Regions from separate parts of the Chryseobacterium amylolyticum genome, predicted to be linked through region 3. Evidence: riboswitches for the same ligand, from Rfam matches in the RefSeq annotation. Region 3 holds a riboswitch; each other region holds the start of a gene.

Region 1 (4,169 bases), on a different contig from region 3:
AAAACGGAGTGGAGCTGGGACGAAAATTATTCTATGAAGGCAGGCTGTCCAGGAATAATACCATTTCATGCGGTTTCTGCCATATCCAGGAAAATGCTTTTACTCATCACGGCCATACCGTAAGCCATGGCGTGGATGACAGAATAGGAATCCGGAATGCGCCAGCCATTCAGAATATGGCTTTTTTGAAAAGATATATGTGGGACGGTGTGATTCATAATCTGAATGAACAGCCCATCAGCCCGATTACAGATGTGAATGAAATGGACAGCTCTATACCGGAAGCGATTTCGAAAATAAAAGATGATCAGAAATATAAAAAACTGTTCCGAGAAGCTTATGGAGATGAAACCATTACCGGCGAAAGAATTTTAAAAGCATTATCACAGTTTATGGCTTCTTTAATCTCTGCGGATTCAAAATATGACAGATTCAGACAGGGAAAAGAGCAGCTTACTTCGGCAGAATCTCAGGGAATGGTATTGTTCAGACAGAAATGCGCTTCATGCCATAGCGGAGAACTGTTTACTGATGAAAGTTTTCGAAATACAGGAATGTATTACAATACAGAATTCAAAGATGCCGGACGTTACAGGGTTACCCTTAATCAGACAGACTGGATGAAATTCCGTGTCCCCAGCTTAAGGAATGTGGAATATACTGCTCCTTATATGCATGACGGAAGATTTTACACCTTAGAGGCAGTACTCAATTTCTATTCAGATCAGGTGGAAGATAATCCCAATCTTGATCCCCAGCTGAAACAGAACGGGCATGTTGGAATTGCCATGAACAGCCAGGAAAAACAATCCATCATTGCGTTCCTGAAAACATTATCAGATAAAAGTTTTATCTCCAATCCAAAATTTGCAGAATAAATTACAGAAGACATGAAGAAGATTATAATGATACTAAGTTTGATCCTGTTGAATCAGTATCAGGCGAAGGCCATAAGAGACAGCGCTTATATTGCTCCGGAAACTTTTAGCAGATTCGATTTTGATGATGATTGTGATGCGTGCGGTTGTGCAGCAGGAAACGGTTCTTCCGGTTTTGAATCTTTGCTGAATCCACAGTTTATCGGAATCAAATACTTTGCACAACATTACAAAGCCAAAGAAAATTTATTTGTAAAAGACCTTACGCAGGATCAGTATTTCAATACTTTACAGCTTTGGGGGAAAGTTCCACTGACTAAAAAACTAAGTGTTTATGCAAGTCTGCCCTTCCATTTCCATGAAAAACGGACCATGCAGGGAGATATCAAAATCAATGGAGTAGGGGATATGAATCTGATGGGAATTTACCAGCTGATGAATTCTAAAGATAATTTCCATCACCTGAGCGGAGGTTTAGGCGTGAAAATTCCTCTGGGAAAATTTGATGAAAAAGGAGCATCCGGTGTCAATCCAAGTTTTCAGCTGGGAACCGGAAGCTGGGATTATCAGGCTGCTTTGAATTATAAATTTCAAAAGAATAAGGTCGCAGTATTGGTCAATACAGACTATACGATCAAAACAGAGAACAAGAAAAATTACCGTTTCGGAAACCAATGGAACTATGCCGCAACAGGTTTTTATCAGGTTGCAGGAAACGAAAAGTCGATCTTTTCTGTAAAAACCGGAGTGCAGGGTGAAGTGTATGCACAGAATAAACAGTTTGATGAAGCCTTGCCCAATACAGCAGGAAGTGCTTTGTACGGAAAATTAGGCTTTGAAGCTTCCTATAAAAAGCTGAGCCTGGGAAGTGAAGTCATGCTTCCGATGTATACTCATCTGGCGGGAGGAGATATTGAAGCCAAATCAAGATTCAGTATTTTCCTGAATATTGGAATTTAAAAAGAAAACCCTCGTTGAAATCATGTTAAAGCTCCTTCGGGAGCTTTAATTGTTTATAAATCATGATTTTAGTTGGGTATTAGGAATAATTATTTATCTTTGCCGGAATTTGGTGAGCCGTAAAAAGCTCTTAAAAGGGAATCCGGTGAAAATCCGGAACAGACCCGCTGCTGTAAGCTCCGCACCAAAGTTTTTGAAGAAAAATATCCACTGTTTTCAGGAATGGGAAGGATTTCAAAAATGGAGTAAGTCAGAAGACCTGCCAGAAAATAATCGTTTGACGCTTTCGTGGAATAAAGCTTAGGACATCAATGATTCTGTGCAGTGACCGCTGTGCTTTATCCTTGTATTCTTATATCCATTAGCGTCATCATTATCCCTAAATGAGCTAATGGTGGCAAAACTAACTACTTCTGCAATTTATAAAGCTGTTTTCACTATACTGGTGTTAACATCCCATCTTGTGCTTTCCCAAACCAGAAAAAAAGACAGTCTTCAGGAAGAAACCATTAAAGGAATCAACCTTTATAAAAAGAATTTCAAAGAAATCCTTCCTGCACAAACTTTACAGGGCGAACAGCTGGAAAGACTGAACAGTCATTCTGTAGCAGATGCGCTGCGGTATTTTTCGGGTGTCCAGATTAAAGATTATGGTGGATTGGGTGGTTTGAAAACCATTAATATCCGAAGCATGGGAAGCCAGCATGTAGGGGTTTTTTATGACGGGATTCAGTTGGGAAATGCCCAGAACGGACTGGTTGATCTCGGAAGATACTCTTTGGATGATCTTGAAGAGATATCATTGTACAACGGTCAGAAAAGTGAGATTTTTCAGCCGGCAAAAGATTTCGGTTCTTCAGGGTCTATTTATTTACAGCCTAAAACGCCTGTTTTTAAAGGAACAAGAAAAACGAATCTTACAATAAGAGCAAAAAGTGCTTCCATAGACCTTTTCAATCCGTCATTCCGTTTGGAGCAGAAGATTTCAGAAAGGGTTTCTGCCAGCTTCAGTGGAGAATTTATGCAGAGTGACGGAATTTACAGATTTCGGTATGCCAAGAAATATCCTGACGGGCAGCAGGCTTATGATACCATTGCCAGGAGACAGGACTCAGATATCAAGGCAAAACGTTTTGAAACTTCTTTAAATGGAATTTTAAATAACGGAAGCTGGAATATCAGAGGGTATGGGTATATTTCAGACCGCGGAATGCCGGCACCTATAGTCAACGGACGTTTTGGAGGAAGAGGAGCGAGACTTTCTGATGAAAATTATTTTGTACAGGCCAAGCTGAGAAAAAAGCTGTTCCCGAAATTTGAAACACAGCTGAAAGCAAAATTCGCATACGATTATACCCATTTTATGGATACGGTTCGCTCACAGTCTGTCATTCATACCGATAACACTTATATTCAACGGGAGTTTTATATTTCCTCATCCAATATCTATTCAATCACACCCAACTGGGATGTCAGTCTGAGCGGGGATTTTCAGTACAATAATCTGGATGCCAATCTGGATAATTTTTCATATCCTACGCGCTATACCACATTGGTAGCGTTGGCAACAACCTATCAGTGGAACAGGTTCAAAATTCTGGGAAGCCTTTTAGGAACTTTTACATTTGAAGAAGTAAGGAAAAACAAAAGACCGGGAGATGCCAGGGAGTGGACGCCAGCCGTATTTATGAGCTATCAGCCGGAGATCATCCCGGAACTGACACTCAGAGCATTCTATAAACGGATTTTCCGGCTTCCAACCTTCAATGATCTCTATTATACCAATATCGGAAACACTTACCTGAAGCCGGAATTTACCAACCAGTATGATCTTGGATTTACCTATCAGAAGAATTATAGCAACCGTCTCGTTAAAACCTTTTATGCTAAAGTTGATGGTTACTACAATAAAGTACAGGATAAAATTGTAGCCGCTCCCAACGGAAGCATGTTCCGCTGGCTGATGATGAACCTTGGAATGGTTGAAATCATTGGTGCTGATGTGAATGTACAGACAGAACTTCAGCTGGGAAAAGTAACTCTTAGACCTTTGCTTTCCTATACTTATCAGAGTGCAAAAGATGTGAGTGATCCTGAAGATACTTTCTACAAAAATCAGATTCCTTACACACCATGGCATAGCGGATCTTTCAGTCTGATGGCAGATTATAAAGACTGGAGCTTCAATTACAGCGCAATGTACGTGGGAGAAAGATATGATGTGAACCAGGATAATATTCAGTACAATTATGTGCAGCCATGGTATACTCATGATCTCTCTGTTCAGAAAAAATTCAGCTGGGCGAATCATCAATTTAAAGTAAGCCTTGA
Region 2 (4,169 bases), on a different contig from region 3:
AAATATGACAACACTATTCTGAAAAACATTTCCGACAGAAAAAACCGGATCTCCTATTTGCCACAGGAGCTGTTTCTACCCCAATATATAAAAATCAAAAACCTGATTCCCCTTTTTTGTAACCAAAAGAATACTGAATTACTTTTTAATTCAGAGTTTGTACAACCTTTTCTTCATGAAAAACCTAAAAACCTTTCCAAGGGTGAGCAGAGAATCATTGAAACCCTGATGATTATTTATTCTGAAGCGGATTTTATTTTACTGGACGAGCCATTTCATAGTCTTTCTCCTAAGGTTACTGAAGAACTAAAGAAAAATATACTTCTGGAGTCAGCCCATAAAGGATTTATTATTTCTGACCATAATTTTAAAGATGTTCTGGATATTTCTGAACTTATGTATCTGCTTTCAGACGGCCATCTGAAACAATTACAAGATTTAAATGAACTGCAGCGGTATAATTATCTTCCGAAAAGCATTTAATTTATATATTTGAAGGATCAAAAAATTTTCATGATGACTTTCATAAACAAAGCATTCTATTTATCTGCTTTCAGTATTTTTTCTTTAGCCTTTGTAAAGGGGCAGAATAAAGTTCCTTTCGGAGTGGTAAAAGCTGAAGAGGGATATGCCAATGTGCGGGTTCATAAAGACAATTACAGAAAAATTGTAGATAAGATCCGTATGCGCAAAGGTGATGTATTTGTTTATGTAAAGCCTGCTCCGGGAGAAACAGAATGGATCTGGATCAAATATCCCGAGAAACAGGATGATGACAAGCCGTTTGTGCGTTATGAAACTCTTGATAAAGAAGGAATGGTGAATAAAGAGCGTATTGCTTATATTGATCAGCTTCCCGCCTATACCCCTTCCAAATCTAAAAACGGAAGATCACTTATTTTCACCGACAATTCCGATCCTAAAATCCCTACTGCCCAAAGAAGCAAAGTGGTGATTGATATCTATCCTTCCAATGCAGGATACCGTAAAAAGGAAAAAGATGCGGAAGGAAAGCTCCTTACCATTGACAAAGTAAAACCCTGGGGAATCGGAAATGATCTTCCCGAAGGGATGACTGAAATCAAATCAATCAGGGTACAACAACCCGGAAGAGGTTCTGTTTTTGTAAGGGAAGCCATCAAAAACATGTTCCAGCCTACCATGGATTTTGAGAACGTCGGAGTAACTTCCCTTGATAACGATAATATTTTTCTTTATATGATCAACGGTTCAGGAGAAAGCAGATATACAACGCTGTGGACCATCAAGAAAGGAAGGGTAATCAGCCAGATTATTTTCCATAATCCGGAATAAATTCATTATTTTTGCATCCGAAAAGTTTTAATACTTATTCATCACAGAAATTGGTTCTGCATCACTGCAGATTAAAAGGGAACCGTGTGAAAATCACGGACTGTCGCGCAACTGTAAGTAACTGAAGTCTTTATCAAAGATCCACTGTGCGAGGCATGGGAAGGAGATAAATGATGTTACAAGTCAGGAGACCTGCCTTTTTCTTAACATGTAACTTTCGCGATCTGAAGTTGTATTGATCTGATGAATTGTTTCAGGAATTTCCAAAGTTCCTGTCATTGTTCTGTTGTTTTGATATCTCTCATTTCGCTTTAATTAATAATGATATATGACTACAGAAGAAAGAATTGAAGCATCCGAAACCAGAATCTTTAAAGCGGTTTTCCCTAACACAACCAATCATTACGATACCCTTTTCGGTGGTACGGCTATGCAGCTGATGGACGAAGTAGCTTTTATCACAGCAACCCGTTTTGCCAGAAAAAGAGTGGTAACGGTAAGCAGTGACAAAATCGATTTCAAAAAACCTATTCCTGCCGGAACTATTGTGGAACTGATCGGGAAGGTTTCATACGTAGGAAAAACCAGTATGAAAGTAAATGTTGAAATTTACACGGAGCAGATGTATTCCTACGAAAGAGAAAAAGCTATTGTAGGTGATTTTACTTTTGTAGCGATTGATGAATTCAAGAAACCAATTCAGATACTATAAATACTAAAAATTTCGGGCGGCCTCTGGCCGCCCGAAATTTTTTCATTGAAATTATTTCAAAACCTTTTCCGTTTCCAAACTTCTGTTCAGTAAAAGTTCAAAGGCCTCGCCCATTTCATCTGATGCCCTGCTGATCGCATTTTCAAGCATATTTCTGATTTGTCTTTCTGTGACTCCTGCTTCAGTCCAGCTTTTTCCCGCAGTATGGGAATTTAAGATAAACGGCATGATTCTGTCAATCCCGCAGGCGAAAATAGCATCCGGAGTCTTTTCTTCCTCAAACTCAAGCCATAGATTAAAGAACTCTGTACGTAAAGGTTCATCCAGAATCCCAAAGATCTTCTGGGCAGATGCCTTTTCTCTTTCAAACTTTCCTACCATTGCTTTTTCATCAAAAATAAAAGTATCTCCGGCTTCTATTTCAACCAGGTCATGAATGGAAAGCATCCTTATTACTCTTAGTAAATCAATATCTGCACGGTTTTTGGCATAAGGATAAAGGATCTGAGCCAGGATAATGATCTGCCATGAATGCTCTGCTGTATTCTCTCTCCGGGAATCGTCAGCATTGTAATTTCTTCGCTGCACATTTTTCAGAGCATCCACTGCCAGGATAAAATCGATTTCTTTCTGAATTTTCATCTTACTTTTTATTTTTGTTATACTGATCTGCCGGATATACCTTGGTTTTGGTAATCCATTTATTATTGATCTTTTCTTTCGTTATTACCCTTACCTGATCCTCATTGGTCATATCTTCCTCTTTTTCAAGCACCCTGTCCAGCCCTTTGTTCGGAATGACAGCATATTCTGTTGTAAAAAGCCTGCAGCAACCGGACTTACCGTAGGAAATAAGACGTTTGCGTTTGGCGTCTGTTTCAAAAAAATCAAAACCACTCGAGCCCAGGTCTGTAAGTTCTTCACTTTTCACAAATGCCATTCTTGTGCTGTTGAATACATACACATCATAAGAAGCCGAGCTGTAATTTCCCATATTCCCGTTTCTTATCGCCACATCTTCGGTTCCGTCAAAATTAAAATCATCTATAATGACTGAACGCTGGTCATTTGCCAGAGGAATCAGTTTCCCCGGAATCAATTTTTGTCCATGTTCCGGATTTAAAACAAGGTTATCAGAAACAAAACTCTGTACCTTGCTGTTATTATTGTCAAACAATTCTACCGTTCCTTTTCCTCCACATTGGCCATCATTACAATTTTCCACATGGATGATTGCGTTATATTTCTTGGATACATTTTTTATTTCAAACTGATATTGCCCAAAGCATAAAGGGCCCAATAAAAGAAATACCGGCAAGTGTTTATAGCTGTTCAAAATATTCATGGTAATTGTAAATGGATTAAGTGTCTTTTCCTAACAAAAATACGAATCATTATGCCGATCTCAAAATCCCAGGCTCTTTATAATGATAAGTGATAGATGATCAATAGTAAAAATAAAAGATGGAAGTGGCCTATATAGATAATTCTTAAAATTTAAAGTTTTTTTGGTCTTTTTTTGCCAAAATTTATTCTAACAAAAAATCAACACAAAAATTATATAGCTGATTATCAATTAATTAAATTATTTATTTTAAAGATTTCACTACTTTGTATTGCATAATACCATTTTATTTACATATCTTTGTAATGTAAAATTAGAATAGGCTCAGCTAGCTAGGAGCATTTTTCTAAAAATATAACTAATTAACAAAACTTATCAAAGATGAATACTGAAAATACCAAAGCGCAAATGCGAAAAGGAATTCTGGAATTCTGTATTCTAAGTCTCATCAATCACCGTGAAATGTATGTTTCCGATCTGATTGACGAACTGAAAAAAGGAAAACTGGATGTAGTGGAAGGGACCCTCTACCCTCTTCTTACAAGACTTAAAAACGGAGAGTTTCTCTCTTACAGATGGGAAGAATCTACTGGAGGCCCGCCCAGAAAATATTATCAGATCACAGAAAAAGGAAAACTTTTCCTGGATGAACTTCTCAATACATGGAATGAGCTGACAGCCTCAGTAAATCAAATTACCCAACAAAATTAAAAAACAAAGCTATGAACAAGACACTCTCAATAGGACTCGCAGGTTTTTCTTTTACCATAGAAGAACACGCATATATAAAGCTCAGCG
Region 3 (4,169 bases):
TTGCTTACTATGAAAACAAAGCCGGCCGGTTTCGAAGAAACCGGCCGGAAAAAAACACAAATGATGAAAAAATAAAAAATTATTTTTAGAAGTAATAAATTATTATGGGTTCAGAAAAGTTCCGTTAGCCCCAATACCTCCTGTTTTTACAGTAACAATCTTATTTCCTGTAGCTGCTGAGTATACAACCATTTCGCTTTCTTGTGTAAACTCCTTTACATCTGAAGCAAAAATTCTTCCGTCAATAACATTAAATCCATATAACGTAAAGTAAGGACCTCCATCTGCAGCTGTTAATAATGGGCTGGAAGGAACTGTCGGAGCAGTTAAACTTGTTGTGTACACTTTATTGCCTGAACTGAAGTATAATTTGTCATTATCAATCTGAAGGTTGGTAGCACTTGGAATTCCTGTCAGTGTAATTACCGGTGTAAGAGTTCCTGTACCTGAAATTTTATAGATGTAAGAATCTGTAGCCGTGGAAGCAATTGTGTAAACGTTGGATTTGTAAGAAACAGTGTTTCCAATCTGACCATTCGGAACGGTAATTTCAGTTTTGCTGTCGTTGGAAGTATTGATATAAGTAATCTTGTTTCCATACCCTGATGAAGCATTTTGTACGAAAATATTTCCTCCCGCTTCTACCGTTTTATCAGAAACTTCAGTCATGTTAATTTTGCTTACAAATGAATAATCCGAAGCTTTATACTTTGTTATACTTTGAGTATGTGCACTGAAATTGGTATTAGCAACATAGATAAAGTCATTAGCGAAAGCAATTCCTCTCGGATTATCAAGCTGTTGTGCGATTACTCCCAATTTCTTAAATGTGTAACGGTCTACTACAACAATTTTGTTTGAGTTATTCAAAACAAGATAAGCTTTATTTCCGTTAAGACCAATGGTCTGAAGAACATCACCCAGGATATCTTTATTGTTGTTATAACCATATACATCATCCTGCTTAAGGCTTAAATCTCTCGTCACGAAAGTTACTTTAGCTCCCTGGCTGTTATAATTACCTTCATTAGAGATAAAATATCCGTTCTGATAAGTGATCGGAGAAACTTCAAATTCCTCAGAATCACTTGTACATGAAGACATATTAAACAATAGTACCACTGCAAATAATACAGTTAAAAGTTTAGTTATTTTCATAATTTATTCAATTTTAATTATTAAAAATTTATTGCTGCATACACGCTATAGTTTCTTTTCGGTAAAGGATTGAAAGAAACGGTTTTATAGTATGTATTGGTTAGATTATTCACTTTAAACCCTAAGGTATACTTTTTTGCCAGGGTTGCAGAAACACCCATATTTAAAAGAAAATAAGGATCTATAGCTTCTGACCTTTTTTCATCACTTGTGGTGTAGGTAACCCCGTTCAGTAATGCCTGGGTAAAAAATTTAAAGAAACCATATTCATAATCCAGATTAACCGTTCCTCTGTGTATAGGAACGTAAGGTCTCTGCATGTTTGTTTCTTTATCAATAGATTTTGCATAATAATATCCTGCATTTGCATGGATTTTATGACTTCCAAGCTGTTTACTGAAAGAAAGCTGAGATTCCAGCCCGTAAGATTCTGCTTTATTGACATTAAAAGCCTGCCAGTACCCTTTAGCAGTTGGCAGCCATACAATAAGATCTGTAATATTCATATAATAAGGAGAAAGGCTAAGCCTGAAATCTCCTACTTTGAACTCATTAGTCATATCCACCTGAGTTGAGGTTTCCGGTCTCAGGTCTTTATTTCCGCCCGGTTCATAGTAAATATCATTAAATGACGGATATCTGAAATTTTTGGAGACATTAATGCCCACATCATACCATTTTGCAGCGCTCCATTTTCCGGAGAATGAATACATTAACGGTGATTTCACATCTTCCACAAAATCTTTTTTAAATCCACCTTCAAAACGCAGGTCTTTCGTTGCAAAATATCGCAATAGCCCTGAAACGGAACCTATATTTCTGCTGACACTGGATATTCCGTTCTGATATCCTTCTCCTTTATTGACCTGAAACTCTCCGATCAGATTAAAATTCCATTTTGAATTCAGGAAATAATTGAAATCATTTTTAAAAATATAATTTTTCCCGGTTCCACTGCTGGATTTAGGTTGGGTCAACGAACCGAAATACTGGAAATTCTCCTCTGTATAGGCAGCCTTAAAAGAGTTGCTGAACTTTGTTTTGTTCCAGTCCCAGGAAAGAAGGCTCCTTACGCTTTGCGTTTTATATTTAGTTTTTGTCCCTGTTTCCTCATACACCGGATAATGCTGTGAGGAATCAAAAAACTGGCTCTGCCATGAAATTTTATGATCGTTCGTAATTCTATAGGATGCCCCTACATTGAACGTTGTATTGTAATAATTCCCGTTTCTGTTGACATAGTTAAGGTCACTTACCTTATAATCATTTTCACTTACGGAGTAATTTCCTGAAGCTTTAAAGCTGAACTTATCATTGCTGTAAGAACCTTTTACAAAATTATTATAAGTATTAAAGGAAGCCACTTCAGAAAATAAAGAACCATGGAAACCTTTATTAAAATCGAGGGTATTATTCAGGTGAATGCTTCCCCCAATGGCTCCGCTTCCATAGACAACACTTCCGCCGCCGGCTTTTATTCCGATCTGATCATATCCGAACAATGCGATATTATTGATATCTCCCTGTCCGAGAAAATTGGAATTGATATTAATTCCGTTCCATACAAATGCAGTCTGCTGGGCGGTAGTCCCCCTGAAAGAAGGTGAAGAAACAGCGCCACGGCCATTTTCCTTAATAAATACCTGTGATTGAAATCTCAGAAGTTCCGAAAGGTTGCTGGAGTTCTTCTCAGCATCCTCTGCTGAAATTATTTTTACGGGATGAAAAAGTTTCACCCTGTTCATCTGGTTGTCGAAAACATAAATAGTGTCAATGGTTTTCTCTTGGCCAAAAAGAAAACAACCATACGATGAAAAAAGCAGTATTAAAGATCTTTTTATATCCATACCTTTTTACTTTTCCTCCGAAAGCAATATGTTTTTTGTTATAATCCTGGCAGGTCTCCTGACTTTCGCATTCTGCCCCTTCCCGTTGCTAAACAGTGGTTTTTTGCAGAAACTTGTGTTGCGATTTACAGTTGCGGGGACAGTCCGGGAGTTACACCCGATTCCCTTTTCATTCCAAAATACTGGAAACCAAAATTTTTGCAAAGATAGTTTTTTATGTGTATTCAACAAAAAACCGTGCTTCGCCTTAAAAATGTTATCTTTTGGGTATGTAAACAAAAAAGAACAGCCGCTTTCAATATTGAAAACAGCCATTCATCCCACTACTTTACTATTTATATATGTTATTTTTTGATAAATTTATAAGTCTGTTGCTTTTCTCCCTTCACAGAATATTCCAGAATGTAAGCTCCTTTTGACAAGGATGAAACATCAATTTGTCCTTCTACAGTATTGAATGATTTCACTCTTTGTCCAACCAAATTATAAATCTCTGCCTTGTCTATTTTTCCTGTCCCTTTAAAATATAGAATATCAGTAACCGGGTTAGGATAAATACCCATGCTGTTTTTTTCTTTTACCACATCATTCACAGATAAATATTCAGATGCATCCAGATAAAAAGCAACCATTTGATTGGAAGCATTCACACCCATTCCGGCAATTTTCTTTCCATCCTGAGAAATAGCCAGAGGAAGTCCCATCGTTACTCCATTGGTGGCAATTCCTAAGGATACCGCATAATCATTCAGATTAACTCTTCCGGTGGCAGAGGTCCATATAAAACCCTCGCCAGACATTGGAGGCGCTCCGAATGCTCTGTAATATCCAATAACTTTAGTTCCATCCCCTGAAATTCCTGTTGCTCCTCCCTTGAAACTGAATGATGCATTAGGATGCGTAATATAAGTAAGTCCGCTTACTGCATTCCAAACATAGGGATTAGGATTGGCTGAACCGATGATTGTACTTCCGTCTGCGGAAATACCTCCCGCTTCTCCAACATTATTTCCATTGTTATCTGTAATAAAGCTTTCTACTCCATCCTGCCATTTCGCACCACTCCTGGTACCGTTTGATTCGTCCTGCCATCCGACAATTACCGTTCCTGAAGCATTGATTGCGTTTGCCCTGGAGCTTCGTCCCTGAACAATACTTCCCAGA

Evidence for each region. Region 3 has a riboswitch for cobalamin ahead of ACR1PO_RS22135 (TonB-dependent receptor plug domain-containing protein). Riboswitches for the same ligand answer to the same signal wherever they lie in the genome.
Region 1: another riboswitch for cobalamin. It lies ahead of ACR1PO_RS11260 (TonB-dependent receptor); the one in region 3 lies ahead of ACR1PO_RS22135 (TonB-dependent receptor plug domain-containing protein).
Region 2: another riboswitch for cobalamin. It lies ahead of ACR1PO_RS04640 (acyl-CoA thioesterase); the one in region 3 lies ahead of ACR1PO_RS22135 (TonB-dependent receptor plug domain-containing protein).

Annotation. Positions count from the first base shown of each region.
Region 1 is NZ_JBPCHX010000003.1:569,255-573,423, forward strand. It holds gene ACR1PO_RS11250 (cytochrome-c peroxidase) at 1-878, shown strand, start outside; gene ACR1PO_RS11255 (transporter) at 891-1,838, shown strand; cobalamin riboswitch at 1,932-2,119, shown strand; gene ACR1PO_RS11260 (TonB-dependent receptor) at 2,230-4,169, shown strand, end outside.
Region 2 is NZ_JBPCHX010000001.1:1,064,645-1,068,813, forward strand. It holds gene ACR1PO_RS04630 (ATP-binding cassette domain-containing protein) at 1-483, shown strand, start outside; gene ACR1PO_RS04635 (hypothetical protein) at 514-1,314, shown strand; cobalamin riboswitch at 1,349-1,528, shown strand; gene ACR1PO_RS04640 (acyl-CoA thioesterase) at 1,643-2,026, shown strand; gene ACR1PO_RS04645 (HD domain-containing protein) at 2,078-2,668, opposite strand; gene ACR1PO_RS04650 (XAC2610-related protein) at 2,670-3,371, opposite strand; gene ACR1PO_RS04655 (PadR family transcriptional regulator) at 3,753-4,082, shown strand; gene ACR1PO_RS04660 (PspC domain-containing protein) at 4,094-4,169, shown strand, end outside.
Region 3 is NZ_JBPCHX010000011.1:29,133-33,301, forward strand. It holds gene ACR1PO_RS22130 (YncE family protein) at 103-1,158, opposite strand; gene ACR1PO_RS22135 (TonB-dependent receptor plug domain-containing protein) at 1,179-3,005, opposite strand; cobalamin riboswitch at 3,037-3,214, opposite strand; gene ACR1PO_RS22140 (T9SS type A sorting domain-containing protein) at 3,350-4,169, opposite strand, start outside.